2 regions of the Echinicola marina genome follow, and region 2 is predicted to be linked to the other one. Evidence: riboswitches for the same ligand, from Rfam matches in the RefSeq annotation. Region 2 holds a riboswitch; the other holds the start of a gene.

Region 1 (16,013 bases), 1.7 Mb from region 2:
AGACAATGAATTGGTTTCAGATCCTGAAAATCCTACGGCTCCCTATTCCCTTCAAATGCAAACCAGAACCCAAGGGATAGAGTTTGATGCTAGGGGAGAGTTGGCCCCAGGCCTGGTGCTAACGGCCAACTATGCCTATACCGATTCAGAGATTACAGAAGATGAGAGAGCAGGAGAATTTTCCCAAGTTGGGCAACCCGTAGCAGGTTTTGCTAAGCATCTCGCCAATGGTTGGTTAAGCTATTCGCTCCAAAATGGTAGTTTGAAAGGTTTTGGCATCAGTGCCGGTTTTACTTTCCAAGGAGATAGGACTACTTGGAACTGGCCTGGAGATGGCCAGATGGCACTCCCTGATTATTTTAAATTGGATGGAGGACTGTCTTGGGAAAACAATAATCTCATCATCAGGGCTAATGTCTTCAATGTGCTCAACAAGTATCTCTATTCTGGATCAGCCTATGCTACTTACTATTATTATCAGGCAGAGGCCCCAAGAAATGCCCGTTTGAGCGTTGGATTTAAATTTTAATCATTCAGGTTGCTTTCCATGCGGAATGAGAGGGCTGTTGGTCCGATGAAAAAGGTTAATCGGAAACTAAAACAAAACATATAAACTGATAATGAATTAACAGTATTCGAGAAAAGTGAAAATTTCAATATTCAATATAAGATTTTAAGTCCTGTGATGGGAGGGAGATGGTTTGTATATCCAAAATCAAGTATTCTTTCCCGCACAGGCCCAAATTAATTTTTCAACCTTAAGTGATGAATTATGAATTATTGCAGTCCTGAAGTATTGATGATGAAAGATGATTTCATTCTTACCAGATGTGAACACTGTGGTCGTATGGGGATGATGTTTGGCCAATGTATGGTTGGTTTCAGCGAAATAGACTTTAAGGGTTTTTGTCTGTATATAGATGAACTTTCATTTGATGGAAACTATAGTCCATTTTATGATGGAGTGGATAGGATTGTATTGGAAACATACCATATGGATATCCAATTTTCATTGCTAGAGGAGGACTTTTACAGGTTAAAATCTTATTTGCAGGAAGCACAAGTGCAAATAAAAATCAATGATTTATTAAGAAACTAACATTAAAAAAAATAACAGATGAAAACTAAATTCAGCTTATTATTGGCCATGGCTTTATTGATCAACTTAGGCAATGCTATGGCACATGCATTATGGATCGAAACAGCCATCAAAGGAAAAAAGGGAGAAGCACAAGAAATCAAAATTTACTATGGTGAGTATGCAGAAGGGGTGATAGAGCAAGTGGAAGATTGGTATTCAGATGTAAAGGAATTTGAGCTTTGGTTGATCGACCCTGAGGGTAACAAAACCCTTTTGGAAACTGAAGAAAAAAAGGATCATTTTACCAGTAGTTTTACTCCTGAGATGGATGGAGTGTACCGTCTTCAGATAGGACATGCTGCCCAGGATCTAGGAGGGGAGTATCTCTATCAATTCAATACTGCCACACAAGTAAGTGTCGGAAAAGTCAATGAGATGGGCCTAGAGGGAGCCAAAACAGATTTGGCTTTGCTCTTGTCTTCACCAGTTAATGGAAAGCTGAAAGAAAGCCTGTCATTTAAGACCTACTTTAAGAATAATCCTAAAGCAGGAGTGAAAGTTGCTGTGGCCAGTCCAGAAGGTTGGAGCAAGGAATATGAGTCAAATGAAGAAGGCGAAGTGACCATTGATACACCGTGGAAAGGGCAATACCTCATTGAAGCGACTTATACAGAAGAAGTATCCGGAGAGCATCATGGGGCCCCGTATGAATTTATCTGGAGATGTGCCACCCAAAGTATAGAAAAATAGGTTTGTAATTTTTTAACTGACTGACGACCCCATCAAAGTGAAGACTTTGGTGGGGATTTTTTTTAATAAATAGCTGTTCGGGATTCCAAATCCCGAACAGTTTCTAATAAGATCTAAAAGTCCTAATATGACCGAATCAATAGAGATTGACTTTGGAACTATTATCTTTTTCAATATTGATCTGATTAAGAGGCGATTGTTGAATAGTGATCTTACTATTGGTCATTTTTAGGTCAAATAATCCCGTTCTTATAATTTGAGGATTTTCTTTTTATGGTTTCGGGGATAGGGGTTTCTGATTTTCCTGTGGTTGGTGTCCTCTTTCTTGCACATGGCAGAAACTGATCAGTCAGAAGCTGGGTGGAATTTGCAATTCCGCCTATCGTGTAAAGATGGGGCTAAATAGATTGCACATTATCTAATTGAAGCCTAATTATTTCTCCATATTCCACTTTTAGGTCAAAGGAATCTTTTAAAGCAATATTATTGACATGTGCATGCATGGCCCGAATGGGCCCGGCATGCGTGACAATAGCAATAGGACCAGCCGGCAATTTGTTTAGTTCATTCAAAAAATCAATGCCTCTGTTTGAAAGTTTATGGTAGGATTCTCCATTGGGGCAGGGGGTATGGACAAAATCTTCCATCCATGGATTGAGTTCTTTATGAGGGATTTTATTCCAAGCTTTCATTTCCCAATCCCCAAAATCAAGTTCCTTGAGTCTATGGTCTTCTATTATGAAATTCCCAAAGAGTCCGACGGCAAGTTTTTTACATCTTTTTAAAGGACTGGAATAGATGGATTGGAAATTGATATTTTGGGGAAGGTTTTCTTCTACCAATCTTAAGTCCTTTTCAAAACTACTGGCCAACTCCAAGTCCGTTTGGCCATAGCAAATCCCCTTTTCTATGGCCGGTTGTGTATGCCGTATCAGGAAAATTTCCATATGATCAATAGACTCAGGTAAAAGATGACCTCGGTGATCTGTTGTACAGCTCCTAAGGTGTCTCCAGTAAAACCACCAATCCATTTATTGAACCAGCGGCCTAACCACCATTTTGTGATAAAGCAAGGAATCAATACTAGGAAAACGATATAATTTTGGAATAGTGCCAGTGGTAGAAGTCCGGTTATAGTAGCCACAAAGAGGTCCATATTATTGATTTTTTCCTTGGCCATTGGTTTAGATTTACTACCGATCGTATCGTTTAATTTGGCATATTGATGAGTTTTGAAAAAGGTCAAAGCCATATACCTACTGATGGCATGTCCTGATATAAAACAGGCTAGTAAAGACTGGTAGAACTCAAAGGAATAGGCATTTCCCTTGGCCCAATTGACCAATTCCATCAATGCCAGAAACTTTACAGGTAAAAGTATCAATAGTCCAAGTACACCATAGGTGCCCAACCGGCTGTCCTTCATAATGCTAAGGATCTTTTCTTTGGTCCAGCCTCCTCCAAAACCATCAAGTGTATCTGCAAAACCATCTTCATGAAAACCTCCTGTCAACAGCATGCTAATTCCCATGGAGAGGAAAATGGTGATTTTGACCGAAAGGAAATTCAAAAAGAGCAGTACGATCAAACCGGAAATTCCACCGACTATCCAGCCTATCATAGGGAAATATTTCCTGGATAGATTCAAATACTCCTCGGAGTGGTCTACCCAACTAGGACAGGGAATACGGGTATAAAACATTACTGCAGTAAAGAAAGCCTGTATCTCTTTCTTCATATGAAAATATTAAAGGTTTTAATCAAATTGGTTCTTAAGTCTTGCTTACGCCGGCACTTTCAAAACTGGCCATTTCATTTAGAAAGGTACAGGCTGCAGCAATAACCGGATAAGCAACAGCTACTCCAGACCCTTCACCAAGCCTCATTTCCAGATTTAAAACTGGTTTTGCTTTTAAGTAATCTAACATGGCCCGGTGTCCCTTTTCATTGGAACAATGGGTAAATATACAATAGGCTTTGATGGCAGGATGCATCTTATGGGCTAGCAATAGTGCAGCAGTGGAAATAAAACCATCTACCATGATGATCATCTTTTTTTCGGCTGCCTTTAACATAGCCCCACATATTTGAGCAATTTCAAATCCCCCAAAACTAGCTAAAATTGCCAATGGATCTTCACTACTAGTATGAAAATCAACGACTTTTTCTAAGGTTTCAAGCTTTTTCTTTAACTGCTCAGGATCGGTTCCAGTACCTAAACCTACACAGTCCTTTAGGGGGAATTTACAAACGGCCTGCATGATCAGAGCAGCGGAGGAACTATTGCCAATGCCCATTTCGCCAAAGCCAATGATATTGGTACCTAGCTCAAATGCCTTCTCCACCATATCAGCCCCTTTTGTCATGGCCATTTCGGCTTCAGCTAGGGTCATGGCGGCTTCCTGAAGATAATTTTTGGTTCCAAATGCAATTTTTGCGTCGATCAGCCCGGGTGCTTCTCCAAAATCATGGTTCACCCCAGCATCGATAACTTTAACTTCAATATTGTTCTGCTGAGCGATCACATTTACGGCAGCTTTGCGAGAAAGAAAATTCATGACCATCTGAAAGGTTACTTCCTGAGGATAGGGGTTGACCAAGCCTTCTTGGGCGATACCATGATCTCCAGCAAAAACCAAGATTTGAGGCTTTTTCAGTATTGGATTGCTACTTTGTTGTATCATACCGATTTGCAGGGCCAGCTCTTCTAATTGGCCCAAGGCGCCTATAGGCTTGGTTTTTTGATCTATTTTTTGTTGGAGTACCCCTTTTAATTGAGGGTTGTCAATTTTATCAATCTCAACTTTGATCATCAGTTTTTGGGAATAAGGTCAATATAGTGAAAGCCTGAAAGTTGTTTTTTTTCTTCTGTTTTGGGCAGGCAAGCGTCATTCAAGTCCTTAGGCGATTCATAACTTCTGAAAATTTTCTCTCCTAAATCAAATTCAATGGGATGATTGAAAATCGGGCCATCAAAAACAAAGGTGTGAAATTCACCATTTTCCCCGCATGGATCTACTGAAGAGGGGAGGGCTTTCAAGAAATCCTGATCAATTACTTTTCCTACAAATTCAGCGGGCAAAAGATCTGCTTTGGTGCAAACCACGATGGTTTTAAAGCCCAGATCCAAGAATTCTTGGATAAGCCATTTGGTGTCTTTTTTCCAAAGTGGAAAGTGGCCTTTAAGCCCCACTTCTGCCAATCGTTCTTCTCTATATTTTTTTAGGTCCTCCAAAAATATATCACCGAAAATACTATGGCTGATATTTTCATTTTTTAATGGCTCAAGGTTTTCCTTCATGATCCGGTCATAATCTGACATACTGGGCATTTCAGGCAGTCGAATTTCTTTAATCGGGAGCCCGATGGAGCTGCCTTGGGCATATAGTAATTCCTTGCGCACCCCATGCATGGATATCCGGTCAAATTGGGCATTAACTGTAGTCATCAATGATGTGACCTCGAATTTCTTCTCATGGAGTATATGGTACAGGGCCAATGCACTGTCTTTGCCACCACTCCAATTAAATATGCTTTTTATCATCTTATTTGAGCTCAATGGATAATCCAGAAACCATAAAGGTAGCTTTGTGGGCGTTCTTTGCAATGAATTGGTTGATCCAGCCTTGGAGTTCAGTAAATTTTCTGGCTACCGCTGTTTGTGCATGTATTCCCATGCCGATTTCATTGGATATGATAATGAGGTTGGTCTCATCAGAGGCATTTTGAAAAGTAATTTCAAGTTCTTTTTTGCAGGACTCCAAGCAGTAACTGATGTCATTTTTACTGTCTGCGTACCAGTTGGTGAGCCAAAGGGTTACACAGTCCATCACTATTGTTTTGTTTGAGATATCCACCTTGCTGAGGTATTTTTCCTCTTCGATGGTGGTCCAACGTTCATCCCTATCTGCAAGGTGCCTATCTACTCTTTTTTTGAAATCATCATCCCAAATTCTGGAAGTGGCCAGATAATAGGGGCTTTCAGAGAGTTGTTCCGCCAGTTCCTGTGCGTAGCGGCTTTTGCCGGATCTTTCACCTCCAGTAATATAATAGATCATGATTTATTGATTTTATCATAAGGACAATTCTTGCAACCATTTCCACAGCACTTTCCCTGTCTGAGCAGGTACCAAGCAGTGAAGACGTAAAAGCCTTGTTCATTTATGGTATAGTCTATACCTTCTATTAGTTGTTCCGGCAATCCCAGTTTTTGGATTGTTTTAACCTTTTGGCCATCCAGGGATGCGGTGTAATTGTTAATGCTGTTGATGGCTTCCGCTTTTAAGCAGCTAGGACAAAGGCAGCCTTTGCCATCTTCCAAGGGGAAAATAGGAGGAAAAGCACTGCACCAGCATTGGCTGGAACAGTGAAATTTGTTTTGACAATTGGGACAGTGCTTTTCTTTGACCATTATTTAAAATTGATAACTGGCACCAATATTAAAGTTTCTTCCTCTGGTGGTGTAACCATAAATCGCCGTAAATTCTTCGTCCAGTAAATTATTTATTCCGGCATATAATTTAAGCTTTTTATTTAGAACTGCTTGTTGGGCGTAGAGGTCTATTAGGCCATAACTATCCAATTCCAATTCTCCACCATAGCCCCAATCATAAATGGTTCTCTTGCTGGTGAAATTATATTTCAAGGAAACCACTGTATTGTCCGTTGGCTTGGCCAGGAAGGCCATTCCCCATTTGTTTTTTGGGATTCGGTAAAATGTTTCTGGTTTATCGGTACTTACGTGGGCATAGTTTCCGTTTATCTCGAAGAACTGGTTTACTTTCCACGAAAGATCAGCTTCAAATCCTTCCACCCGTCTTTCGTTAGTAGTATTTTGGTATTCGCCTCTCACATAATTGCCCTCTTCATCGTAGATAGAAACGAAGTCAATCGGGTTTGATTCATCCCTTGTGAAATGTACCAAGTTCACAGTGAAGTCTTTGCCAATATAGAAGGATATGCCCTGTTCATAATTGATGGATTCCTCAGGTTGAAGCTGGGTATTTCCGTAAAGAGGGGAATTCAATTGGTATAGCGTGGGAGTGACATAGGAGCTGGAAACCGAGGCAAGAATTTTCATGCTTACCCTATCAGAAATGGCTGTTAAATAAGATGGGTTCAGGTTGTAAACGAATTTGCTGTTGTATTCCGAATGCGTATTTAATCGGGCTCCACCATGAAGGTTAAAGCCACTGTTGGATTCGTAGAATAAACTTGCATAGGGATCGACCAAAGTGAATTTATTCTCATCAAAGTTCAATTCACCAGGCTGTTCGTAAGAGAGTTGCTGCAGGTTTACACCCCAGAGACCTTTTAGGCCATTTAGGATTTGATGTTCTTGGGTCAGGTCGAGCTGCAAGTTTCTTCCTTTGTATTCACTTGGAAAGCTACTGATAAATTCCCTTTCATTGATATTATAAATTGACTTGAGTTTGATCGTTCCCTTGCTATAGGTATAGCTAGGCGTTAAGCCTATTCTAAATTGCTGATTGGTCTGTTGGTTATCAGCGTCGGTGAAAGTATTGTCGTCATAATCAGCCTCCATATCATCATAGGCAGAAACAAAGTCCAATTGAAATCGGTCTGAAAAGGCATAACCCAATTTCAATAGGGCATTTTGCCTTTTCATGCCGTCTTTCCCAAATGGAGTAGGGGATTGTTCTTCGGATGCAGATGAAAATCCATCTGAAAGGTAGGTGCTTCCTGAAAGCATATAATTAAATTTATTGCTTTTACCGTGAAGGTTAAGCCCTCCTCTGTAGGTGCCATATGAACCTCCATTGATATCCACAGAACCTGCCAAGGTTTTATCCTGTAGTCCAGATTTAAGTTTAATGCTGATAACTGCAGCGGAAGCTCCTGTTCCATACAGTGTGCTCAATCCACCCTTTAAAACTTCAATGGATGCTACTTGGTCCAAAGATAGTAACCTGAGGTCATAGGTAGAGGCTATTCCAGAGGGATCATTGATAGGGACACCGTCTATGAGAATTAGGGTGTTTTTACTGCTAGCACCTCTGACAAAATAATTGATGTTGGTACCTGGTGAGCCGAAATTACCTTCTATTTGTATTCCGGGGACTTCATTGAGCAGGTCGGCGACAGTTTTGCCTGCATTTTGTTCAATGGCTTCTTGATCCAGTTTGTAAATAGACTTTCCGGATTTTTCTATTGGAATTTCAAATTTCGTACCTGTAACTACTACCTCTTCTAATTCAGTAGTGTCTTGGGAAAATGTTTGGGAGGGAGAGAAATAAAGGCCCGCCAATACTATTGAAGCAGCCAATTTTCTCCCTTTTTTTGTAAAGGGAACAATACTTTTGTTCATAGCGTAATGATGAATATTAAGAGTTTGACACTATGAACTTTCTGGGAAAACTGATAAAAACACCCTCAGCGCTAAGAATGATTTTTCATGGCTTTTCACCCGAAAGCTCTGAATAACAGTTATTGGCAGGTCTTCTGACTTACTTCACTTTTGACGGCCTTCCCGTCTGCCTAGGCGGACAGTGGCTGTAGATGCCAAAAGCTGCATTGAAGTTTACAGCTGCGGGTACAGTTTCGGACTTACACCGAATTCCCTATTAAACCCATCCCCGAAATAGGAGACAGGTACCAAAAACTTGTGCAAAGGTAGTTATTTTTTAGGAATCAGCTTAAAAAAATAGTTTTAGTATAATTTTAATGGAGGGATTAAAAAAAAGCATCCATGTAATTTCATAGATGCTTTTTAGAATATGAATATCCGCAATTGTACCAGTTAAGGTCAAAAGAGGTTCTAAACGAATGCTTAAACTAAAACAAAAACTGCTTCGGTCTTCAATCTTCCGACCACTTCATCAAAGGATTTCAGGTTACTGGCATTAGCGGATAATCAGGATTTAGAATAAATGATGACTGATTATTTCAGGATATCCTCAATTTTACTAAGTTCTTCATTTGAAAAATCCAGTCTATTCAGACATTTCAGAGAATCTTCCAACTGGCTGGTTTTGCTGACTCCGATAAGTACGGAAGTTACCCTATCATCTTTTAATAACCAAGAAAGGGCCATTTGTGCCAAGCTCTGCCCTCTTTCTTGGGCCAGTTCGTTCAAAGCCTTTATTTTTTGAAGTGTGGTCTCAGTAATATCGGCCTCTTTGAGGAAACCGTGTGCTTTTGCAGCCCTGGAATCTTCAGGGATTCCTTTCAAATATTTATCGGTCAGCATCCCCTGTGCCAATGGAGAGAAAGGAATGCAGCCTACACCTTCTTGTCCCAAAACATCCAGTAGACCACCTTCTACCCAACGTTCAAACATGGAGTATTTAGGTTGATGGATAAGGCATGGAGTGCCCATTTCCCTAAGGATATTAATGGCTTTTTGTGCATCATCTGCCTTATAATTGGAAATTCCCACATATAAAGCCTTGCCTTGTTGGACGATTTGATGTAGTGCGCCCATGGTTTCTTCCAGTGGCGTTTCTGGATCAGGTCTGTGATGATAAAAAATATCCACATATTCCAGTCCCATTCTTTTCAGACTTTGGTCAAGACTGGAAATCAAATATTTTTTCGATCCCCAATCGCCATAGGGACCATCCCACATCAAATAACCGGCTTTTGAAGAAATGACCAATTCATCTCTAAGACCGGTAAAATCTTCTTTAAGTATTTTGCCGAAATTTTCTTCAGCAGAACCTGGAGGCGGACCATAATTATTGGCCAGGTCAAAATGGGTAATGCCTGAGTCAAAGGCCAGTTGCAATATTTTACGGGAGTTTTCCAAAACATCCACATGGCCGAAATTATGCCAAAGCCCCAAGGAAAGTGCAGGTAGTTTAAGTCCACTTTTTCCACAGCGACGATAGGTCATGTTTTTATATCGATCGGGATGAGGTAAATAGCTCATAAGGTTTATTGTGATTTTGAAATTTTACAAAGGATGCAATATAATCAGAAAGGTCCAGCTTTTCCCCATCTTGCGAGAGCGTAAACAATAAATTATTTATAAAAATAAATGTTTAAGAATTTAAGACTGAATAGCGGCATGATCGATATGAGACCCTAAAAATAATGGTATGTTTGTAAAAATCTTTAATGGTTTGAAGTATAAAAAACATTATTTAAAATACGTTTTAATATATAAAAAATGAAAAAACATTTGTTTGTTTGAAATTAAATACAGACATTAGATATATAGAAAATCAAAATAACCAGCGCGTAGAAAGTGAGCCAAATGGTTAAATTTTTGTTTCATTAATTGTTTTTGATATGCTATTAGAACAAAGGAGAATGAATCCCAATTTTCTTCCCTCATATGGAAAGAAAACATTCGAGAGGAATCTAATACCGCTATTGGATTGGATTCCGATGATGCAAAAAGAGTTTGATAGGGTAGAAAGAATAATAGGGAATGAACTTAGACCGGAGGCAGCTTATTATTATTATGATTTCTACGATTTGGCGCAGATTATTAAGAGGAAGTTGCTTGAATGCCCAGCTATTGAAGTGTCTGATTTGATCGCGGCAAAGGCTAAGCTTGATTTTGGTTCAGAAGTTTTTCCTGAATGTAACAGGGAGGCTTTATGGGGACTATTAAGTGCTGCTGTACAAATTGACCATGCTAATCACTCCTATTTAGAGAATAAAATAAAGGATAAAACTGTTTTGAAACTGCTTAATGCAATTAAAAATTCTTTTCGTTGATTTTTTTAATATGTCAAACTTGGTGAGAAAGGTTCGGGGAATTTTCCCGAACCTTTTTAATGATTACTATTCTCTTTTTGCTTTAAGAACGGCTGGTCAAAACGGATCAGTCCTAAAAGTTGGGGTCAAGCAATATTTCCGGGGGTGAATAGTTTTCAACTTAAATTTTGTTTACCCTTGTCAGGTTAAGTGTAGTTGAAGTAATCAACCTGCCCAGACAGTCAATTGTGTAAAAGGATGAATAAACAGATATCTGTGTTCATCTTTGTCCATCTGTGGTTAATAAATAGCGCATATCAAAGCTATAATAGACCGTTTTTCCCTGCTTTTCGGCTTGGTCCAACCCTAGCCCAAACTAATACCAAAGTAATACCAGAGCTGGGGCAAAGCTGTATCAAAGCTGGGGTAAAGCTGGGGCAAAGCTGGGTTTAGCCCTCTTTTTGTTCATAAACTCCCTTTCTGGTCCAGATTTGCAATTTGGATCCATAAATAAACGGCATTAAATAGTGTGTATCAAAGCTAAAATAGACTGTTTTCCTCCAGCTTTTCGCCTTTGTCCGTAAAAACTGGTAGCTGTGTGATGGAGAGACGGGAAGCAAGGGCTTTTTTGACAAATTATTTCATTTCTGGAAATTAATAATGATGTTTTTAATAGGACTATTTCCCTGGACTTAACTTTATCATAATAGATGTGTGTCTGCTTTGCTGCAGGTAGCCCCATGTAAACGTGAGGGCCTGACCTGTAAGCTGGCTACTCGCTAAAAACAGTCACTGACTGTTTTCTTTACGCATGGAACTCCACGGTGCGAGCTAGCTCATTTTCTTAACGATCTTCTCAATCGTTCCAAAACTGAATGCTCCAAAGGTCAAATAATAGATTTCGCTGGATATTTTGTTTATTAGAGGATACGTGAAAAGGTACCGATACACATATAATAATTTGTTCAAAAAATGGAATTTTAAAGCTGGTAGAAAAATACCCTAATTATGGTATTTTTTATTCAAAAATATCTTTTATGAGGGTTAGAAGCTGAGCAAATATGTTGATAAGTTGTTGATAAAAAGAAAGGTACCGATGGTTTTCGTCATTGTTTTTGTAAAATACTCTTTCTACTTTTAGATGAATTAATGCACTTCGGCTGCTTTATTCTAATTATGACGTTAAATTTTCAACTGTGTTTTGCTGCCAACCTGTAAATCAGAAATGATCCGGTCTTGAAATAGAGTGGTCAGCTAAAGGGCCTTTTTAAGGAATTGTTTGTGTCTGTATATTGCAATAAAAAATCATTAAAATTATAGTATATGCTAATTTCATCTACAAATGGATTTCTCTCAATAGTGAACTGTCCTTCAGATGGAGACCATGTTCTGGTAAGGGCAACAAAAAAGGTTGTGTTGTCCCGGTTGTTCGATGATAGAAGAATTAAGTTTATTGAAGAAGAAGGGTTTGATTTTGGTGTTTCGGTTTGTAAGCAAGAGCTTGCTGATATTTTGGTCAAAATGGTTAAAAGTATAGATTATACCAATTTTAGATCAGACTTCTCTACTGTGGACGCCTAGTTGTTGCAGTAATCTATTTTCAATTGAGAATTATAGTGCGTTTTTAAATTTCCATTCCTTGTCTTGTATTAAGGAAGGAGACCTGTTTTATATTTTTACAGCTTGATTTTTCCTGATTATAATTGGGGCTTACATTTTATTATCCTTTTTAAAATCGTAAATTCATGAGCGGTCATTCACCGATATTTTGAATGGCAGAGAAAGTTTTTCAATCTGCTGTTTGGTGTGGTGATCTTATTGTTGATAGCCGATAAAATAGCCTTAATATGCGTATTTCACTTGCCTTTGATGTACATGGAACCTTGGTTGATGCTTCTAATGTGATCAATTCATTGGAGAAATTTATGGGGAGACAAGCTGCTGAAGTTTTAGAGACATGGAAATACAAGCAGCGTGAATATGCTTTTCGACATAGGCTTATGGAAGAAGATGTAGATTTTACGGTTTGTTCTGAACAGGCCTTGGAATATGCTTGTCTGTATCATAAATTAAATATAAAAGATGGGGAAAAAGCAGAAATAATGGAATATAGCAAGGCATTGCCTGCTTATCCTGAAGCCCTTGCAGCGCTAAAGGCCTTAAAAAAATTAGGGTTTCGCTTGTTTGCTTTCTCCAATGGGCCGCAAGATGAGGTAAGGACTTTGCTGGCCCAAGCAGGCTTGGCTTCCCAGTTTGAAAATATTTATAGTGTTCAGGGGACGAAGACTTTTAAGCCGGATCCGGAGGTTTATGAGAATTTTTTGAGGTATAATCATACAGGCCATCAATTTACCTGGTTTATTTCAGGAAATTCCTTTGATATCATCGGAGCAAAAAATGTTGGACTTAAGGTGGTTTGGGTGCAGCGATCACCGGATATTGTGATGGACCCTTGGGGAGTAGAACCAGATATGACGGTGAAGATTTTGACTGATTTGGTGCCATTTTTTGAAGGTAAAAATAACTAATAATACAGGGTGTTGGTAATGAGATGATTATCAAAAAGGTTGTGTGCAGCTGGAACCTTTTATCCTGAATCCTGCTTTTTAATGAACTGAATATTCAAGGATGTAGAGATAGAGAGTGGAGTATTCATTTAAGTTAGTTTAAGGTAGGGTTGAGGTGGATAAAATGGTTGGTTTTCCAGTGAAAAGATCATTTTTTGTTCTTGTAATTCAGTGATTTAAGCTTCTTTTGTCAATTTGTGTTTCTAAAATTTAAATATCATGGAACTAATTTCTCTTTTTGTTGATTGAATGTTCATTCGGTTTTATGGAGAAAAGATTTGATGAGTAAGAAAGAACAAATATTAGCGGCTACCCTTGATTTGATTAAAGACCATGGTTTTCATGGCTGCCCCATGAGCATGGTGGCCAAAAACTCAAATGTAGCAGCGGGAACGATTTATCATCATTTTGAAAATAAGGATGATCTTATTTTAGAATTATATCATTATGTAAATCAAAAATTGGTTGACTTAGCAGTACGGGGTGATGATCCTAATAAGGATTTTAAATCTCGATTTATGGACTTTTGGCACAATTTGAAAAGCTTTTATTTGCAGGAAAAATCCATTCATGGTTTTATAGAGCAGTTTATGAATTCACCTTATAATTCTGAGGAGGTTCAAATGGGCAAGAATAAATGGCATGATTGGTTGCATGATTTTTTTTCAGAGGGAATTAATACTGGTGTATTGAGATCAGGTGTCAAGCCAGCCATTTTGGCTATTCTGGTTCATGGAAGTGTGGTCAGCTCGGTTAAAGTAAGCCTTAACCAAAGTAAAAAAGTGCATCGTGACCAACTTGACCTAGGGGAGATCGCCGAAGTGGTCTGGGATGGAATCAAGTTCCAAGGCTGATATTTTAAGATCCAAAATAATCCAAAAATTTTGAAGGATAGTAAATGTCTTGATCCAGTGATCCAGGATGGAAAACTATATAGTAAAATAGATAAATCAAGTGTTTTAAGTATAAATTTTATGAGGATGAGTAAATACCTACTTCTGTATTTAGTTGCAGGAGCTTTATTATTTCCGAATGTCAGCTCAGCGCAAGACGTGGTGGGCAAGACTAGCCAAGCGGCTCTTACGCTGGAGCAGTGCATTCAGTATGCCTTGGACAATGGGCCGGGGATGCAACAGGCGATTTTGGATGAAAAAATAGGCGATCGTGAAATCAAATCAAGTTTGTCCGGTTGGTATCCTCAGGTTTCTGCGAATGCTTCTCTCAATGATAATATTAAATTGCAGCAACAACCAATAGGCGGGGAAGTGATTACTTTTGGGCAAAAGTATAATTCCGGAATATTACTTCAGGTTGATCAGCAGATTCTAAACAGGGATCAAATATTTGCGGGAAGAACTTCTAAGCACATCAAGAAACAGTACGAACAAAATATTGAAAATATTGAAATAGCCACTGTAGTCGATGTGAGTAAAGCATACTATGATATTTTATTGTCTTTTGAGCAGCTCAAGATACTTGATGAAAATCTTCTGAGACAGGAAAAACAGTATCATGATGCAAAAAGTAGATTTGAATCTGGCTTAGTGGATAAGACCGATTATCAGCGGGCCGCAATCACACTTTCCAATATTAAAAGTGATCAACGTAGGGTAAAAGAAAGTGTCAGTGCCAAAAAGGCATACCTTAAACAATTGATGGGGTATCCTACGGACGAGGACATTGCCTTGCGTTATGATTATGCCCATATGGAAAGCGTGGCGCTAGCCGACACCAGCAGGAGCTTGAGACCTGAGAACAGAATTGAATACAGGCAACTCCAAACGGAAGCCAATCTTGCACAATTGAATACAGGCTACCAAAAATGGGCTTACCTACCCAATATTTCAGCCAATTATAATTATAACTGGTTGTATTTTAATAATTCATTTTCGGATTTGTATGGTCAGAATTATCCCAAATCATCTTTGGGATTGACCTTGGCTTTTCCAATTTTTCAAGGGGGGAAACGACATCAGGAAATCCGCATTGCAGAGCTGCAACAGGAGAAAATCAATGTGGCTAAGAATGACTTGGAAAAGCAGATTAATACTGAATATCAAACTGCTTTGGCACAATACAAAAGTGATTTGTATGAATGGAGAACCATCAAATCAAATATGGATTTGGCGGAGGAAGTATACGATATCATCAAATTACAATATGATGAAGGAATAAAGGCTTATGTGGATTTGATAGTGGCTGAAACAGAACTCAGAACGGCACAACTTAACCATTATAACGCCATGTTCAATTTACTGTCAAGTAAAATCGACCTTGACAGGGCATTAGGAAACATAGAGATATAAAACAATGACAATAATTAAGCGGGAAATGAAACAGTTCTTATGGATAATTTTTAGTGCCGGTATGGTAGGGGCAATAAGCTCTTGCGGAACGGAGGCTACTACCCAGTCTAATCAACCATCGGCCGTCGCCGTTAAGGCCACAAAAGTGAAAAGTGAGCATGTGACTGGCCTGGATCAATACCCTGGTACAGTAGTGCCTTTGAATGAAATTCAAATCAGGCCTCAGGTCAGTGGGTATATTACGAAGATTTTTGTGGAAGACGGTCAGCAAGTAAGTAAGGGGCAAGCATTATATGAGATAGATAGAAGTAAGTACCAGGCAGCCTATGAGCAGGCCAAGGCCAATTTAAAAAGTGCCCAGGCCAATCTTGAGCGTGTCAAAAAGGATTTGGCGCGATATGAAATATTGGACCAAAAAGAGGCTATTGCTAAGCAACAATTGGATTATGCCAAAACAGATATTTTGACAGCGGAATCACAGGTGGCTTCTGCAGAAGCGCAAGTGAAGAGTGCAGAAACAGACTATAATTATTCTGTCATCAGGGCTCCTTTTTCAGGTACCATAGGAATTTCCCAGGTTCGGCTGGGAGCTCAGGTTAGTCCAGGACAAACTTTGTTGAATTCACTATCTTCCGATGATCC
Region 2 (16,013 bases):
ACTAAATCCATACAAAAACGCAAAGCTAAGGCATCTATCCCTACTTGAAACTTCTTGGACATAGCTATTAATTCCTGATATCTATCCTGATAATGTTCAAAATGCTTATTCGGAAATACTCTTCCATTGGCCATCCCTTCTTTGATGATTAGCAACTTCCCCTTGTCTTTTGCCTTTTTGAGCACGGAAAGGGTGCTTTGCTCTAGCAGGTTGAAAGTAACCTGAAAACTATCAAAAAGTTCCTCCCCATCTACTTCAATCCTCATTGCTGCCTCCAAAATCTCAGTCTGTGCTTTTCCGCTACTGGTCAAGCCAATTATCAAACCATAATCCTTTTTTAGACTCATCAGTTCCCGCTGTACTTCCTTATTTTCAAGAACCCCAGAATCAAAAGTAGCCGAATGAATCTGGTATATTTTCAATGCCGACAATAGCTGCTTGGAATATTTCCATTGCTCTCTAAGCTTACTCAAAGAATGCTCTTTCACTTCGTGCGGACCATTATAGCCCAACTCCCAATTGGCCTTATAGGTATACCCCCATTTGGTACCTAAAACCACATCTTTATATCCCCTACTTCGATGCCAATCCAGCAAAAACTCCTCTCCCCTTCCATATGAAGGAGCTGTATCGAAATATCGAACCCCATTTTTATAGGCCTCATCCAGCACAGACTTGGTCTTTGACCTGAAGGCCTCAGCAGACTTGTCTATATTTTGATGGGGACGAATATTAATATATTCCGGTCTTCCCAATGATGCCAAACCTAATCCGATCTTTGTTTTTGTCATTTAAACTAATATTTGAACAAAACATGCCCTCTTTTTCATACTTTACAAATTTATAAGTTTAAATAGGGATACCATTTTATTTTTACAAACCTAAACCCTAGCCAACAACAAAAAACATAAACCATTTAAAATCAATCAATTGAAACCATAATCTTAACCTATTATTTTTTCTAACCCACCCCCTTTCCAATCAATATTTTTCCTTATTTAAAACTTCACAGATTAATTTATATACTCAATTCGGTTTGCATTCCCTATATTTGCCGATCAAAGTTCTTTACATAATTTCTTCATTTACCATTATAGGTCATCGGCTAAGGTCGATGATAATAGGGAACCGTGTGAAAATCACGGGCTGTCGCGCAACTGTAAGTAACGTGAAAGTTTTTGCCCATTGGATGTCCACTGTCCCGATAGCTATCGGGGTGGGAAGGACGGCAAAAATGTTACAAGCCAGGAGACCTGCCTATTTTGAACTGTCCATTATGGAGGACAGAAATGACAATGCTTTCGCGGTTTGAAGCACCTGTCAAGTACGACTCCTTTTCCTTTCTTCTCCTGGGATAAATGTGCCCAAGGGAAAGGTACGTCTTATTTTTCAGTTTCCCTTCCCATCGCAGCATTGCGAAGTTTAGCTAAAGGCTTTTGACAATTATTTATCACGTTAAAAGTTTATCATTATGCTAACGCACAATCTTGGCTATCCGCGAATAGGTAGCCGAAGACAACTCAAAAAGGCCTGTGAAGCCTATTGGAAAGAAAAAATTTCACTTCATGATCTTTTAAAGGCTGGAGCTGACATCCGTCTACAAAACTGGAAATTACAGCAGGAAGCTGGAATAGACATGATCCCTTCCAATGACTTCTCCTTTTACGACCAGGTACTGGACATGTCATTAACAGTAGGAGCCATTCCTGAACGATACCATGATATTGTTACAGACCAAAAAAGACCGGAACTGGACCTTTATTTTGCCATGGCCAGAGGCTATCAAAACAATGGTCTGGATATCATCGCCATGGAAATGACCAAATGGTTTGACACCAACTATCACTACATTGTCCCGGAATTTAAAAAAGATCAAAAATTCAAATTATTCTCTTCCAAAATACTGGATGAATTCAAAGAAGCCAAGAGACTGGGCATACAGACCAAACCAGTCATCATTGGTCCTATCTCCTATTTACTTTTAGGAAAGGAAAAGGAGACAGGCTTTCATAGAATTTCCTTGCTGCAAAATCTCCTACCTGTCTATCTGGAAATACTGAAAAAGCTAGAAAATTCAGGTGCTACGTGGGTACAAATAGACGAGCCCTATCTGGCCATGGATCTCTCCAAGGAAGAAAAAGAGGCATTTTTATCGACTTATAAGGAAATAAAAAGAGCCTGCCCAAATATCAAAATCTTGCTTGCCAGCTATTTTGGCAATCTGGGAGATAATCTTCCCATTGCAAGTGCCTTGCCGGTATGCGCATTACATATAGATCTTGTACGAGCTCCTGAGCAATTGGAGGAAGTGCTACAGTCTATCCCGAAAAACATGAGCTTGTCATTAGGCTTGGTAGATGGCAGGAATATTTGGAAAAATGATTTTGAAGGCTCCTTGGCATTGCTCGAAAAAGCCCAAAAGGCCAAAGAGACCGAAAGGCTTTTGATCGGTCCTAGCTGCTCCTTATTACACAGTCCCTGTGATTTGGAGGAAGAATCTAACGAGACCGCTTTGACTCCGGAGATCAAAAACTGGTTAGCTTTTGCAAAACAGAAAGTAGAGGAGATAAGCAACTTAAGAAAGCTTGCGATAGACCAAGAAAACAAAGCCAATTTGGACATCCTTTCGGAAAACAAAGCAGCCATCCAAAGTAAAGCAGAGGCCCAAATCATTCACAAAGCCAAAGTTAAGCTGGCTGTAGAGCTGCTTAGTCCAGAACATAGCCAAAGAAAAAACATATTTAGCGAGCGCCAAAAACTGCAAGAAGAAAACCTAAAGCTACCTTTATTTCCCACGACCACCATTGGTTCCTTTCCACAAACCAAAGAAGTTCGACAATGGCGTGCCAACCTAAAAAAAGGAGTATTGACTCAAAATCAATATAATGAACTTATTAAGAAGGAAACCAAAGCAGCCATCGAGTGGCAGGAAGCTATTGGCTTAGATGTACTGGTGCATGGTGAGTTTGAGAGGAATGATATGGTGGAATATTTCGGTGAAAAACTGGAGGGCTTTGTCTTCACCCAAAATGGATGGGTACAAAGCTATGGATCCAGGTGTGTCAAACCTCCTATCATCTATGGAGATGTTTCAAGACCTCGTGCCATGACCAAATATTGGACATCTTTTGCGCAATCCCTGACCAACAAAAACGTAAAAGGAATGCTAACAGGTCCAGTCACTATCCTTCAATGGTCATTTGTAAGAAACGACCAAGCACGTTCGGTTACATGTCAGCAAATAGCATTGGCTATTCGCGAAGAAGTCAATGACCTGGAAAGTGCAGGAATCAAAATCATTCAAATCGATGAACCTGCTCTTAGAGAAGGCCTTCCGCTTAGACTTTCACATTGGGACGCATACCTAAAGTGGGCTGTAGATTGCTTCCGCATTGCTTCATCCGGTGTAAAAGACGAAACACAGATCCACACCCATATGTGCTATTCTGAATTTAATGATATCATCCAACACATAGCTGCCATGGATGCGGATGTCATCACCATCGAATGCTCCCGTTCTCAAATGGAATTGTTGGATGCTTTTGCTGAATTCCAATATCCAAATGAAATTGGTCCCGGTGTCTACGATATTCACTCCCCAAGAATCCCCACAGAGGATGAAATGGTCCAACTTATGAATAAAGCCAAAGCAGTTATCAAGGACAGACAACTATGGGTAAACCCTGATTGCGGTCTAAAAACCAGAGGTTGGGAGGAAACAAAAGAAGCCCTCATAAGAATGGTAAAAGCAGCTCAATCCTTAAGGGATAATGCCACTTTGAATACCTCAAGTTTTAGTACCAAAGTCCTCAACAACCTGGGCTAGCACCTTAAAAAACAGTTATTTTACCGAAATCAATCAACTTGGTAAAATGATTAATATTAAACAATCACTATTCCGAACAAGTTAAATACCTGTTCGGAATAGTTTTATTTCTCTCGATATGATTTCAAAGAAGGATAGCAAAAATCCATTCATTAAGACACCTTTAAAATGTTGGGATATCTATATACAAAGTGTATTCTCCAATAAAATTCCAGGATCGATCGAACAAGACAAAGCCACGCTGGAATACTTTAAAGATCGCTTTAAATGGGACACCCAATGGGATATACTGGAAGAAAATTACGATGCCTTGGTCCTTACCGACCTCAACAAACACATCATTTGGGTAAACCAAGGTTTTAAAAAAATGACCGGATACAGTCCCCATTTTGCCATTGGCAAAAAACCTTCTTTTCTGCAAGGAGAATGCACCTCTACTTTGGCACTTAAAGAATTCAAAAGAAAATTATCCCTCGATCTCCCTTTCCAAAGTAAACTAATCAACTATAAACTTGACCACTCCACCTATCTTTGTCAAATTCACATTTTTCCATTAAAAAATATATCAGGAAACACTTCCCACTTTCTTGCACTAGAAACAGAAATATGACAGCACTAGAACTAAAGATCAAAAAAGCAGAGACCAGAATCTTCAAAGCAGTTTTCCCCAATACAATCAACCACTATGACACCTTATTCGGAGGTACTGCCATGCATTTAATGGACGAAGTAGCTTTTATCACTGCCACGAGGTTCAGTCGCCAAAAAATGGTTACTGTCAGCAGTGACAAAATAGATTTTACCGTGCCTATCCCTGCTGGTACCATAATTGAACTTGTAGGATCCATCATACATATTGGGAACACCAGTCTCAAAATTCAGGTTGATATTTTTATTGAGCAGATGTATGAAGAAGGAAGGGAAAAGGCGATTAGCGGCACCTTTACCTTAGTAGCCATTGATGAGGATAAAAAACCTACCCCTATCATAAAAGAACATTAAAAAAGGGCTTGCAAGCCCTTTTCAATATCTATTCTTGGTTTAAGTTTTTTGATCCCAAGGACCTTCTATGGCAATGGTCAAACCAGCCCCCTGTATATTAACAAAATAGGTTTTTCCATCTGGAGAAAACACCCCGCCTGCAAATTCACTTTCATAACCAATATTCTCAGCCAGCTTATAAAAGTTTCCTTCTGGGGTAATCCCTACTACAAAAGGATGTGACCTGTCTTCACATAATAATAAATCACCCCAAGGGGCAATTGCTACATTATCACAGCTTTTAAGAATCTCTGTGTCATTAGGCTCAGCGAACAGTTCCAATTTCCCTGGTGCTGATATCTCATTAGCTTTACCTTCATTTTTCCCAGGGGTGTATTTAAAGACTTGGCCGGCAGAAATCTCTCCTCCATTGGTACAGGCGAAATACAGCTCCCCCTGTCCAAACCAAATTCCTTCTCCCCTGGCAAAACATGCCGCTCCCTGTTCTGTCCCCCTATACCTCAAGTCATCATCAGGTGCCTCTACATCGTCTATATCGAGCCATTCCACATCAAAAGCCTTATTTTTGGGCATCCTTTCTGTCTCTAAGTCCTCCCAATTTCGGGTATCAAAAGAAGGCTTACCTACTATGGCCAAAGCTTGTAGTTTCCCTCCTGAGTGAAGCTCTCCGGGCACATCAGGTATAAATCGATAAAACAAGCCGTCTCCGCGATCCTCTGTCAAATAAACAATACTTGTTCTCGGATCCACCGCAACAGCCTCGTGATTAAACCTTCCCATTTCCTTAATTGGTTTAGCGGTATAGAGCATAGGATCCTCTGATGCAGGGACCTCGAAGACATAACCATGATCTTCCTCCAACTTACCATCATAGTCTCCTTTCCTGACGGTTGATTCCTCACAAGTCAACCAAGAACCCCATGGCGTCACCCCTCCAGCACAGTTCCTGACTGTACCTCCCAAACTAAGGAACTGCTTTTCAACTTTCTTGGTTGCTGGATTATAAACCAGTGTAGTAGTGCCTCCCAAACCAGGCAGGCTACCCATTCCATTTTCATACAATTCTCCTGCATACTTTGATGAGTAATTTTCATTATGCTCTCCAAAAGCCCCTTCCTCAAAATCATCCGGGCTGTTTTCATGATTTCTAACAATAATGATCTTCCCTTCTTTTCCAGGGAAAGTCCCCATTCCATCCGGCCTGCCCGGTACAATCAGGCCATCATCCATTAGCTCCCCAGAGCGAGAAATAATGGTATAACTGAACCCCTTAGGCAAATTCAGAATTTTATCAGGGTCCTCTTCTAGTAGCCCATAGCCAATCTTCTCACTCGAAGATCCGTTTTTTGAAGAAGGTTGTATGCATTGAAACAGGCCCATAAAGCCCATGGTCACCATACCTGATTGTTTGATGAATGCTCTTCTGTCGGTATTACTATTGCCAGTACTCATAGATATAACGGTTTTTTATTAATGTCAAAACAAACTTTCTTTTCGTTCAAATAATCGAGATTCCCCTAAGTATATTTAGCTGCTATGATATCTGTATCCTTAAATGCTTTGCGCTGGGGCCCAAAATCCTGAAGGCCAAAGCCCCTGACATTGTAATCAAAACGATCTTTTCGATTGCCTTATCATTTACTGCTGCAATTGGTGGTATACCTATTATTTAAAACACACCTATCAGAATACAAGGTAGGGAAGAGATGCTATTTCGAGATTGTCCTAATTTTATTAATACATTATTAAACAGCAGTCTTTAGCCACTCTAAAAAAGAACGAATTAACCCTTCTTCAGCACAAAACACAACATCAAACACTCATTTCACTCCCCACCAACCATCAAAACTCAGCAAATCAACAATTTACAGGTAAATATTCTACCAAATTTAGATTTTTAAATTATTTTTATATGTAACTTAAAAGGAATAACCTTTTAAAATAACCAAAATTAAACAACTGACTGCTAAACAATTACAACAAAAAACAGTACAATATCAATTTTAGTTAACAATAGATTAACAAAGGATAAAAACCCTTTATACGCTCTTGATTCCACCTAGTCCCGTAGCACAATATAACATGATCCAGACTAGTCGGAAAGTATCCCCCATACAGTGAATTTATTGATCAAGGTAGAGTTTCAATAAAATAAAAGACAAATGAAAAAAGTGAAAATTATTTCTATTGATGGCGGGGGTGTAAGGGGAGTTATACCCGCCTTGATCCTTCAAGCACTAGAGGAAAAAATCCAGCTAAGAACTAAAAACAAACATTCCAGGCTGGTAGATTTTGTTGACTTTTTTGCGGGAACAGGTTCAGGAGGGGTTATCACCTGTGCTTTGTTAAACCCCGATGACAAGCTCAAAGCCAAGGCTAAATTCAGCACAGAAGAAGTGAATAATTTTTTCCATGAGTTTTGTCTTAAGGCCTATTCAAAATCTCACCTCCATAAAATACAAACATTAGGTGGGTTACTTAACGACAAATACACTGATAAAGCACTAAATACTCTTTTTACGGAACAATTTGCTGACAATAAATTTAGCCAATTGATCAAGCCCTGTATTATCGCAGCTTATGATCTTGATCACAGGCGCGCCCATTTTTTCAATCAACATAATGCAATGATCACCAAGGCAAAAGATTTTCATATAAAAGATGTCGCAAGAGTTGCTACTGCTACCCCCACTTATTTCCAAGCAGTCAATATTAAATCCGAACTAGGTATCAGCTATCCCTTGATTGATGGAGCTGTTTTTGCCAATAACCCCGGCATGTGCGCTTATGCAGAAACCCGTAAAATGTACTTTGAAAACATCAAAAATCCCATCAGTAAAGACATGTATTTGTTGTCTTTAGGGACCGGCCTCCCAGAGAGACAATATACCTTTCATGAAGCAAAGAACTTTGCCCCTGGCCAATGGACAAAACCTTTACTTTCTATTGTGAGGTCTGGAAATGCTGAAACAGTCACCCATCAGCTAAAATGGCTCTTTGATGCAGAAAAAAACAAAAATGGATTTCTACGAATTAATCCAGATCTTAAAAATGCTTCCAACAAGTTTGATGCAGCATCCAAATCTAATCTAAAAGCATTAAAAGAGGCTGTCGACGATTATATTTCTAAAAATGAAAGCCTCCTAAATGAAATCGTTCAAAATTTAGTACCCATAGAAAAAGCCCTAGAATAATAGATTCCAGAGCTCTTTTTTGATTTTTTCGACATGATTAGCAATAGGCATACTTACAGAAAAACTTACCAAAAGAAAATCATCCTTTATTCATGCCTACCTGCTTACCTAATGGCTTTGAGCAATGTAGCCATATACACCCATTTTTGGTCTCTAGAACTTAAGCCCTCTTCCATGGCCGTTAATTGCTCTTCTGAAGCTTCCATATCTTCATATTCCATAGAATTAAAGAACTGCAAATAATCGTTGTAAAAATTCAACGTCATATGTGTATAATCGGCAGCACTTCCCATAGGTACCGCTGTTCTTAAAAACATCCATCGTTCCATCATACCCGCAGCAATCTTTTTTTGATGGAATGGCAGGTATAGATCAGTCTCCACATGTTCATATTCATTGAACCTTCCTTCTGCCGCTTTCATCAAATCAAAAGAGGCCAAGACACCTGGCTTCATTTCAAAATCATCTTTTGTATGGGCCACCATTACCATATAGGCTCTCATCGCCAGATCACGATTAGCCACGGCATTTTCCACATTCATTTCTATTTGCTGATCAGACATTTCAGAAGAAAATGCCCTTTTTGCATAATTCACAAAATTATTATCCGTCATTCCATTCATCATCTTTACAGGATCATCATAATAGGTGATAGTCACATACTGAAAATCCCCCTGATCGGGGCCTGACTGTAGTGACCATAGATCCCATCCCTCCACATCACCTTGCTTGATGGCTTCAGAATAAATCTTCTCCATAAAACTCTTATTCTCAGAATAATCTACCATTTGTGTAGACGCTACCTTGATAAATTCAATTACCATATATTTATGGTCTCCTTGCGCAAATGCACCTTGGCAGACAATGAACAAAACTGTGGCGAAATAAAACAACTTTTTCATATCGTAGAAATTATGGGTTTATAAATCACTCTAAAACACTACTCTAATCAATATAAACAATTATTTGGTATATTTAAAAAACAATAAAACTTAATAAACATTTTTAAACAAAAAACACAACTATAAGGAAATATATTCTGTTTCTTTAAAAACCATAGACATTCATTACATTTACTAAAAAATATCTTTCGATTGATTGAACAAAAATCATTCGTTAAAATCATTTTTATAACCACTCGCCTGCACCACAAAACACATAAAAAACTGACTACCTATCACTTACACCTCATCTAACATAATAACATTAGAAGAAAAGTTTTTAGCCAAATATTGCTCCAATATATAGGTTGTTTCCGAAACAGGCTTAACAGGATCTAAAAAGTCCAAAAAACCTGTGTCTGCCACCACATCATCTTCTCTGTTCACAAAACCATAAGCCTTTAACACCCCATCTTCAAACAAAATAGCGGCATCTTCCCCCGCTCCTCTTCCCTTTTCCTTTATCAATAGTCTAGCACGTTCCTTTTTCATCTGCTGTAGCCAATCCCCCACCCTTTGATTATAAGAGGCAGCATCCTCCTGCCCACAACAAGCCCCCTCACATTTCCCTAATTTATAATCATAGCACTCTGCAGCTGTCTTTTGGATACCGCACAACTTTGGACACAAGTTATAATGTGCCACTTTCTCTAACAAATAAGACCAAGCATCATGGTGACTTTTAAAACTCAACAGTGGCTTGGTAAATCGGCTGATCTTAGCGACTTGAAAACGCTCAAACCCCGCTCCATCCTGGTAACGATACAATCCCCATGATGTCCCCTTCACCTTTTGTGCCCTATTGAATTTCGGCCAATGCTTCTTGATTTCCAATGCCTCCACTAAAAGTGCCAGAAATTCGCTCCCCGTCAATTGGCAACTAACGCTATGAATCTCGGACTTCATAGCCTGTTTCCCTTTGACTGCCCCAGAAAAATGCCCCTTAAACCTACTTCTGATATTAAGCGCTTTCCCTACATAAATCACCTTACCATTAATATCATGAAAATAATAAACACCTACCTTTTCCGGCAATGCCATAAACTGCTCCTTGCTGATATTGGGAGGCAAAAAGGCTTCACCGGAATTTCTTTTTAAAAGTGACGCTATTACCCCCTGATCATCAGCATCCACGAGCATCCCGAACAGCTCCGCAGTGGCCTCTGCATCTCCATAAGCCCTATGACGGTCTGTGATGGAAATGGACTTGGACTCACATATACTTCCCAAACTATAAGACCTTAAGCCCGGAAATATCTTTCTACTCAGTCTTACCGTACATAATTTCGGCAGGTCAAATTCCCTACCAACACGATCAAACTCTGCTTTAATAAACTGATAATCAAAGTTCACATTATGGGCAACAAAGACTTTCCCCTGTAAAAAGTCGTATAGCTCATCAGCAATCTCTCTAAACACAGGGGCTCCCTCGACCATTTGCTGATCAATTCCTGTAAGTCCTGTAATATAATGCGGAATCTCACATTCAGGATTGAGCAAGGTCTGATAACTGTCCAGCACCTGCTCTCCATCATGTAAAAATGCGGCAATTTCAGTAATACGGTGCCTTTTACCATAGCCCCCGGTAGTTTCAATATCTACAATAGCATATATCATAACTGGATGCTACTTGATTGTTTTAATTATTTGCGGTTCAATTTGGCGAATTTGTCATTCATAATAACGATTTTTGACCCTAATTGTCCCAATAAATAGAATTGGGAGCCAATATAAACAGATATTTATCCATAAGCACCTCTCAATAACCATGGAAAGCAAGATCAAAGACTGGCAAAAACAAATCAAAGAAAACACTCAGGTGTTTTTATCTAGCTTTGGCGAGCTTAGCCCTGAGCAATTGACTTTCAAACCCCATCCTGACACCTGGAGCATCGAAGAGAATATTCAGCACTTGATGGTCATTAACCAAAGTTATTTTCCAATTTTCAAACAGTTGGAAGAGGGTACTTATGAAAAACCCTTTATAGGTAATTTTGGTTTCCTGACCAAAATTCTGGGTAATACCATCTTGAAATCAGTATCTCCAGAGCAGCCAAAAAAGCTAAAAACCATTCCTATATGGGCACCTGATAAATTCCAAGGAGAAGACACCTCGAACCTCTTAAAGGAATTTGAGGGCCATCAAAATGAATTATCCCAATGGGTTGGAAAATTAGCGCCCTTCTTGGAAAAAGGACAGATCATCCATTCCCCTGCCAATAAGTTGATCGCCTACCCACTTTCTACTGCTGTGGAAATCATCATCACCCATGAAAAAAGACATTTTAGCCAGTCAAAAAACATTTTGACCCAGCTTAAATAAATTACTCAAAAATAAGAACTTACCATACCTCCAAAGTATTTACGCTTTAAGGCTAACCACCAGAAAAACCAGCAAAAAGATTACATCCTGATGAAAATTCAATAATTTTAGGGCTTGTAAAAGAACATTCAAATCAAATTTTGATGACTGATATTAGAAACAATTGGACCAGAGAAGAAATCAAAGCAATTTTTGATTTACCCATTCTAGACCTTATTTATAAAGCAGGCACAGTTCACCGTGAATTTCATGACGCTCAGGAAGTACAAGTATGTACCTTACTCTCTGTAAAAACCGGAGGGTGCCCTGAAGACTGCGCTTATTGCCCCCAAGCCGCCCGATACCACACAGATGTTAAAGTCCATAAATTACTCGAAGTAGAAGAAGTATTGCAAAAGGCTGCTGATGCAAAATCAGCAGGCAGTACCCGCTTTTGTATGGGAGCAGCATGGAGAGAAGTTAGAGACAACAGAGACTTTGACAAAGTACTTGAAATGGTAAAAGGAGTAAACACCATGGGAATGGAAGTTTGCTGTACCTTGGGAATGTTATCTGAAGAACAAGCTGCCAAATTAAAGGATGCAGGGCTCTACGCCTACAACCACAATTTGGACACCAGCGAGGAGCATTATAATGAAATCATCACTACAAGAAACTATGATGATAGATTAGATACATTGGAAAATGTCAGAAAAGCGGACATTTCTGTCTGCTCCGGCGGAATCATTGGATTGGGAGAAAATCTGGAAGATAGAGTGGGCATGCTCCACACCCTGGCGACTTTGCCTTCACACCCAGAATCCGTTCCTGTAAATGCCTTGGTACCAGTGGAAGGCACTCCGCTAGAAGAGCAGGAAAAAGTTTCTGTATGGGAAATGGTAAGAATGATAGCCACGGCAAGGATCATCATGCCAAAAGCCATGGTAAGACTTTCTGCAGGAAGAGTAAGAATGAATACAGAGGAACAAGCATTGTGTTTTATGGCAGGAGCAAACTCTATCTTTGCCGGGGATAAATTACTAACCACCCCTAACCCTGAAGAAGATATGGACAAACAATTGTTCCAGACATTGAACCTGAAGCCTAGAAAGGCTTTCAAGGATCAAGAAGTAAGCATATAAAAAGACAAAAAGCTCTCCGTAACGGGAGAGCTTTTTTGCTATACTGATTGTTTCATGTGATTTTCTTTAATAATTCTCCGAAGGATTTTCCCCACATTGGATTTGGGAAGCTCTTTCACAAAATAAACTTCTTTCGGCACCTTATAGTTGGTAAGACTTTTCCTGCAAAAACTGATCAATTCATCGGAAGTCAAACTCTCATCATTGGCCACAACATAAGCCACCACCCTTTCTGTCGAATTCTCATCAGGCATACCTATCACCCCCACCTCATCTACTTTTTCATGTCCCGCTATAACATCTTCTACTTCATTGGGATAAACATTAAACCCTGAAACTAGGATCATTTCCTTCTTCCTATCCACTATTTTCAAGAAACCATCCTTATCCTGCACAGCGATATCCCCGGTTTTCAACCAGTCGCCAAGCATGGTATCAGCAGTTTCCTGAGGACGCTTCCAATAGCCTTTCATCACTTGTGGTCCCTTAATGCAAAGCTCGCCCTTTTCTCCCAGAGGAACTTCATTGCCCTCATCATCCACAATTTTCACTTCTGTATTGGGCAAAGGCAAACCTATAGTCCCAATGCGTTCCGTTCCATCAATAGGATTACAACAAGCCACAGGAGAGGTTTCCGTCAAGCCATAACCTTCAGCCAAAGGCACGCCTGTGACCTGGTGCCAACGATCAGCCACATATTTTTGCACAGCCATTCCTCCCCCAACGGCTACTTTCAAGCTGCTAAAATCCAAATTCCTGAAAGATTCTTGGTTTAACAGACCGTTAAACAAAGTATTCACCCCAGTAAGGACACTGAATTTATTCTTTCTAAGTTCCTTACAAAATGCCTTCATATCCCTTGGATTGGTAATGAGTAGATTATGGGCCCCGATTTTTAACATGGCCAAACAATTTACCGTAAGGGCAAAAATATGATAAAGCGGCAATGCAGTGATCACCGTCTCTTCATGCTCCTTTAATTTAGGTTTCATCCATGCAGAAATCTGCTGCATATTCGCAACGATATTTCCATGGGTCAATTCGGCCCCTTTGGACACCCCTGTAGTACCACCTGTGTATTGAAGATAAGCGATATCCCCTAAATCAATTTTAACTGGATCAAGGCCTCTTTGGGCACCATAGGCCATCGCTGTTTTGAAACTTATCGCATTAGGAACATGGTATTCAGGAACCATCTTCTTGACATATTTCACCACAAAATTCACTATACCACCTTTCAGACCACCCAAAAGGTCACCAATACCTGTGATGATGATATGCTTTACTTTTAACGTTGGCAAAATGGCTTCCAAATTATGGGCAAAATTGGAAACTATCACCAATGCAGAAATATCCGCATCCTCGAATTGATGTTTCATCTCATGGGCTGTATATAAAGGATTGGTATTGACCACTATCAATCCTGCCCTCAAAGCCCCAAACATGGCTACAGGATATTGCAGCAAATTGGGCATTTGAATGGCTATTCTTTCTCCTTTCTTGAGTTTCAAATCCTGCTGTAAGTATGCAGCAAAATCCCGGGACAATTTTTCTAACTCAATAAAACTGATTGTTTTGCCCATACATTCATAGGCTACTGCCTCGCCGTATTTTTGGACACTCTCTTTAAAAAGACCGATTATACTTTCATATGCCTCCGCATCTACTTCTTTTGGCACTGATTCGGGGTAGTATTCAAACCATGGAAAATCTTGCATCTATTTATTATTTTGGGTAATCAAACAATGGCCTCTTTCGTGAATTTAATTTAACAAATTAAATCAATTATGATGTTAATATAAGACAAAACCTACCACCTAATTATTAAGAACTGATTATTAATCCTTTATTTCAATGCTTTTCTGGCTATTAATTCTTTCATGATCCACTGGTACCGGCAGATATTTTACTCCCTGTCATCCACTTATGCCCGTACTACGAGGCACTGCCACATATAACCATAACCTCCATACAGCTGTGCACATTCATCTGCTACTTCACACTGTAGTTCGGTCATGCGATATTTGGCGGTCAAAGTCTTAATTAAATAATTCCCCATGGATGCTAGCATCATTTTAAATCAATGCCCCCGTTCATCCACATTTTACATGGCTTTAAGTAATACCTGAATCCGAAATTGAATTTTAGAAAAGAGTTTTATTTCATCAATAAAATATTGATTATACATTTATGGCACAAATTTCGTATAGCATTTGGAAATTTAATTTTCTATGAAAACTAAACTTTACTTACTCACAATCACCTTCTTATCCTTCAGTTACTTTGCTTCAGGGCAGACAGACACGACAACCACCTCATTGGAACAGTCACTCAAAAACAGTTTACTGAAAAATATTCAGGTAAAAACTGATTCCTTGGACAATGAATTGGGGACAAAACTTCACGACTTGGACAAAAAAATCCAAATGCTCGATGAATCACTGAACCAAACCAACAGTGAAGCTCAGAAAATTGAAAAGCTGATTGAAAGGGTCAAATTAATCGAAGATTTCCAACAAGCCGAAAAAGATGCTGAACTGAATATCTACCAAGGGAATTACCAGTCAGCTATCATTAACTTGGTTTCTATGGAAAGAGAACTTCGGCCTTTAATCCTTTTTGGTGCCACCAGGGATTTCTTCCAGACCTTGAATGCTGTGGGCAACCCCACCACTTACCCAGGTTTCAATGATTGGTACAAAGGATTCCAAAGTTTTATCGACAAAAACAAAAAAGAAAGTCCTACCCTATCTGTTGTCTCCAACCTGATCAGTCTTACAGGTGATCTTTCTGCAGGCACTCCTATTTTCGGGACCTTCAGCCAAGCCCTCTTCACAGGAATGTCCAGCTATGTAGAAAGTATTGGTACTGGGCGCAGAGACCAAAAGCTAAGAGAACAAAGTCAAGAAATGTTTGAGTTGGTAACGGAACTGGGGCAGTTCACCAATGACAAAAACTTGATTGAAACTGAATGGGAAGCCATTGATACGGAATTAGAGGAACTTAAAAAACTATACGAAGAAAACCTGATCAAAAACCTCCAAGTCTTGGGCATTGATAAAAAGGTGTTTGAAAGAAGTTATAGCATGGAAAATGATGCCAATCGTAGGTATGAATACCTCAATGAATTGACCAACATCATTGCAAACAGGGTAAGACATGAAAAGGAAACAAATCCTAAAAACTGGAAGAACACCTTTTACAACGAAATGGCGGAAATCCAGTCCCTTAAAATTCGTTTTGGAAGTATCACATTTAGAATTAGTGAAAACATCAATAAGTACAATTCTCTGATCGAGAAATATAAAACAGCCAAACATATCGGCCCAAAAATCAATGACCTAGAAGCGAAACTTAATAATTTAAAAAGTGCCTTTGACAAAGCCTTCAACCCATTGGAATATATCAATGCTGCCAATAAAATGTATAAGGTGGATTGATACTGAAGTAAAAATTGACCATGGGAATTTTTAAGTTTGTCATAAAAAAACACGCTAGCAACCTAGCGTGTTTTTTTATTCAATGAGATGTCACTCCTCTGCCAACTTTACTTTTAGCTGCTTGACCCTTTCGGCAATATTGCTTTTGCGGATATCAAATTCATCC

The links. A riboswitch is a leader RNA that binds a small molecule or an ion and turns the genes downstream of it on or off. The one in region 2 is predicted to bind cobalamin.
Region 1: another riboswitch for cobalamin. It lies ahead of KZP23_RS19570 (TonB-dependent receptor plug domain-containing protein); the one in region 2 lies ahead of metE (5-methyltetrahydropteroyltriglutamate--homocysteine S-methyltransferase).

Annotation. Positions count from the first base shown of each region.
Region 1 is NZ_CP080025.1:4,790,996-4,807,008, reverse strand. It holds gene KZP23_RS19615 (TonB-dependent receptor) at 1-529, shown strand, start outside; gene KZP23_RS19610 (hypothetical protein) at 773-1,099, shown strand; gene KZP23_RS19605 (DUF4198 domain-containing protein) at 1,118-1,831, shown strand; gene cobC (alpha-ribazole phosphatase) at 2,230-2,778, opposite strand; gene KZP23_RS19595 (adenosylcobinamide-GDP ribazoletransferase) at 2,763-3,569, opposite strand; gene cobT (nicotinate-nucleotide--dimethylbenzimidazole phosphoribosyltransferase) at 3,604-4,644, opposite strand; gene KZP23_RS19585 (Dph6-related ATP pyrophosphatase) at 4,644-5,375, opposite strand; gene KZP23_RS19580 (bifunctional adenosylcobinamide kinase/adenosylcobinamide-phosphate guanylyltransferase) at 5,377-5,889, opposite strand; gene KZP23_RS19575 (DUF5522 domain-containing protein) at 5,886-6,242, opposite strand; gene KZP23_RS19570 (TonB-dependent receptor plug domain-containing protein) at 6,246-8,159, opposite strand; cobalamin riboswitch at 8,267-8,466, opposite strand; gene mgrA (L-glyceraldehyde 3-phosphate reductase) at 8,733-9,722, opposite strand; gene KZP23_RS19560 (hypothetical protein) at 10,106-10,519, shown strand; gene KZP23_RS19555 (hypothetical protein) at 11,822-12,079, shown strand; gene KZP23_RS19550 (haloacid dehalogenase type II) at 12,346-13,026, shown strand; gene KZP23_RS19545 (TetR/AcrR family transcriptional regulator) at 13,347-13,919, shown strand; gene KZP23_RS19540 (TolC family protein) at 14,046-15,371, shown strand; gene KZP23_RS19535 (efflux RND transporter periplasmic adaptor subunit) at 15,397-16,013, shown strand, end outside.
Region 2 is NZ_CP080025.1:3,066,286-3,082,298, reverse strand. It holds gene KZP23_RS12845 (aldo/keto reductase) at 1-791, opposite strand, end outside; cobalamin riboswitch at 1,079-1,275, shown strand; gene metE (5-methyltetrahydropteroyltriglutamate--homocysteine S-methyltransferase) at 1,472-3,826, shown strand; gene KZP23_RS12835 (PAS domain-containing protein) at 3,945-4,436, shown strand; gene KZP23_RS12830 (acyl-CoA thioesterase) at 4,433-4,828, shown strand; gene KZP23_RS12825 (alkaline phosphatase PhoX) at 4,868-6,280, opposite strand; gene KZP23_RS12820 (patatin-like phospholipase family protein) at 6,991-8,022, shown strand; gene KZP23_RS12815 (hypothetical protein) at 8,127-8,924, opposite strand; gene KZP23_RS12810 (exonuclease domain-containing protein) at 9,204-10,580, opposite strand; gene KZP23_RS12805 (DinB family protein) at 10,732-11,286, shown strand; gene bioB (biotin synthase BioB) at 11,430-12,407, shown strand; gene KZP23_RS12795 (AMP-binding protein) at 12,446-14,125, opposite strand; gene KZP23_RS12790 (acyl-CoA dehydrogenase family protein) at 14,332-14,466, opposite strand; gene KZP23_RS12785 (hypothetical protein) at 14,639-15,847, shown strand; gene KZP23_RS12780 (acyl-CoA thioesterase) at 15,938-16,013, opposite strand, start outside.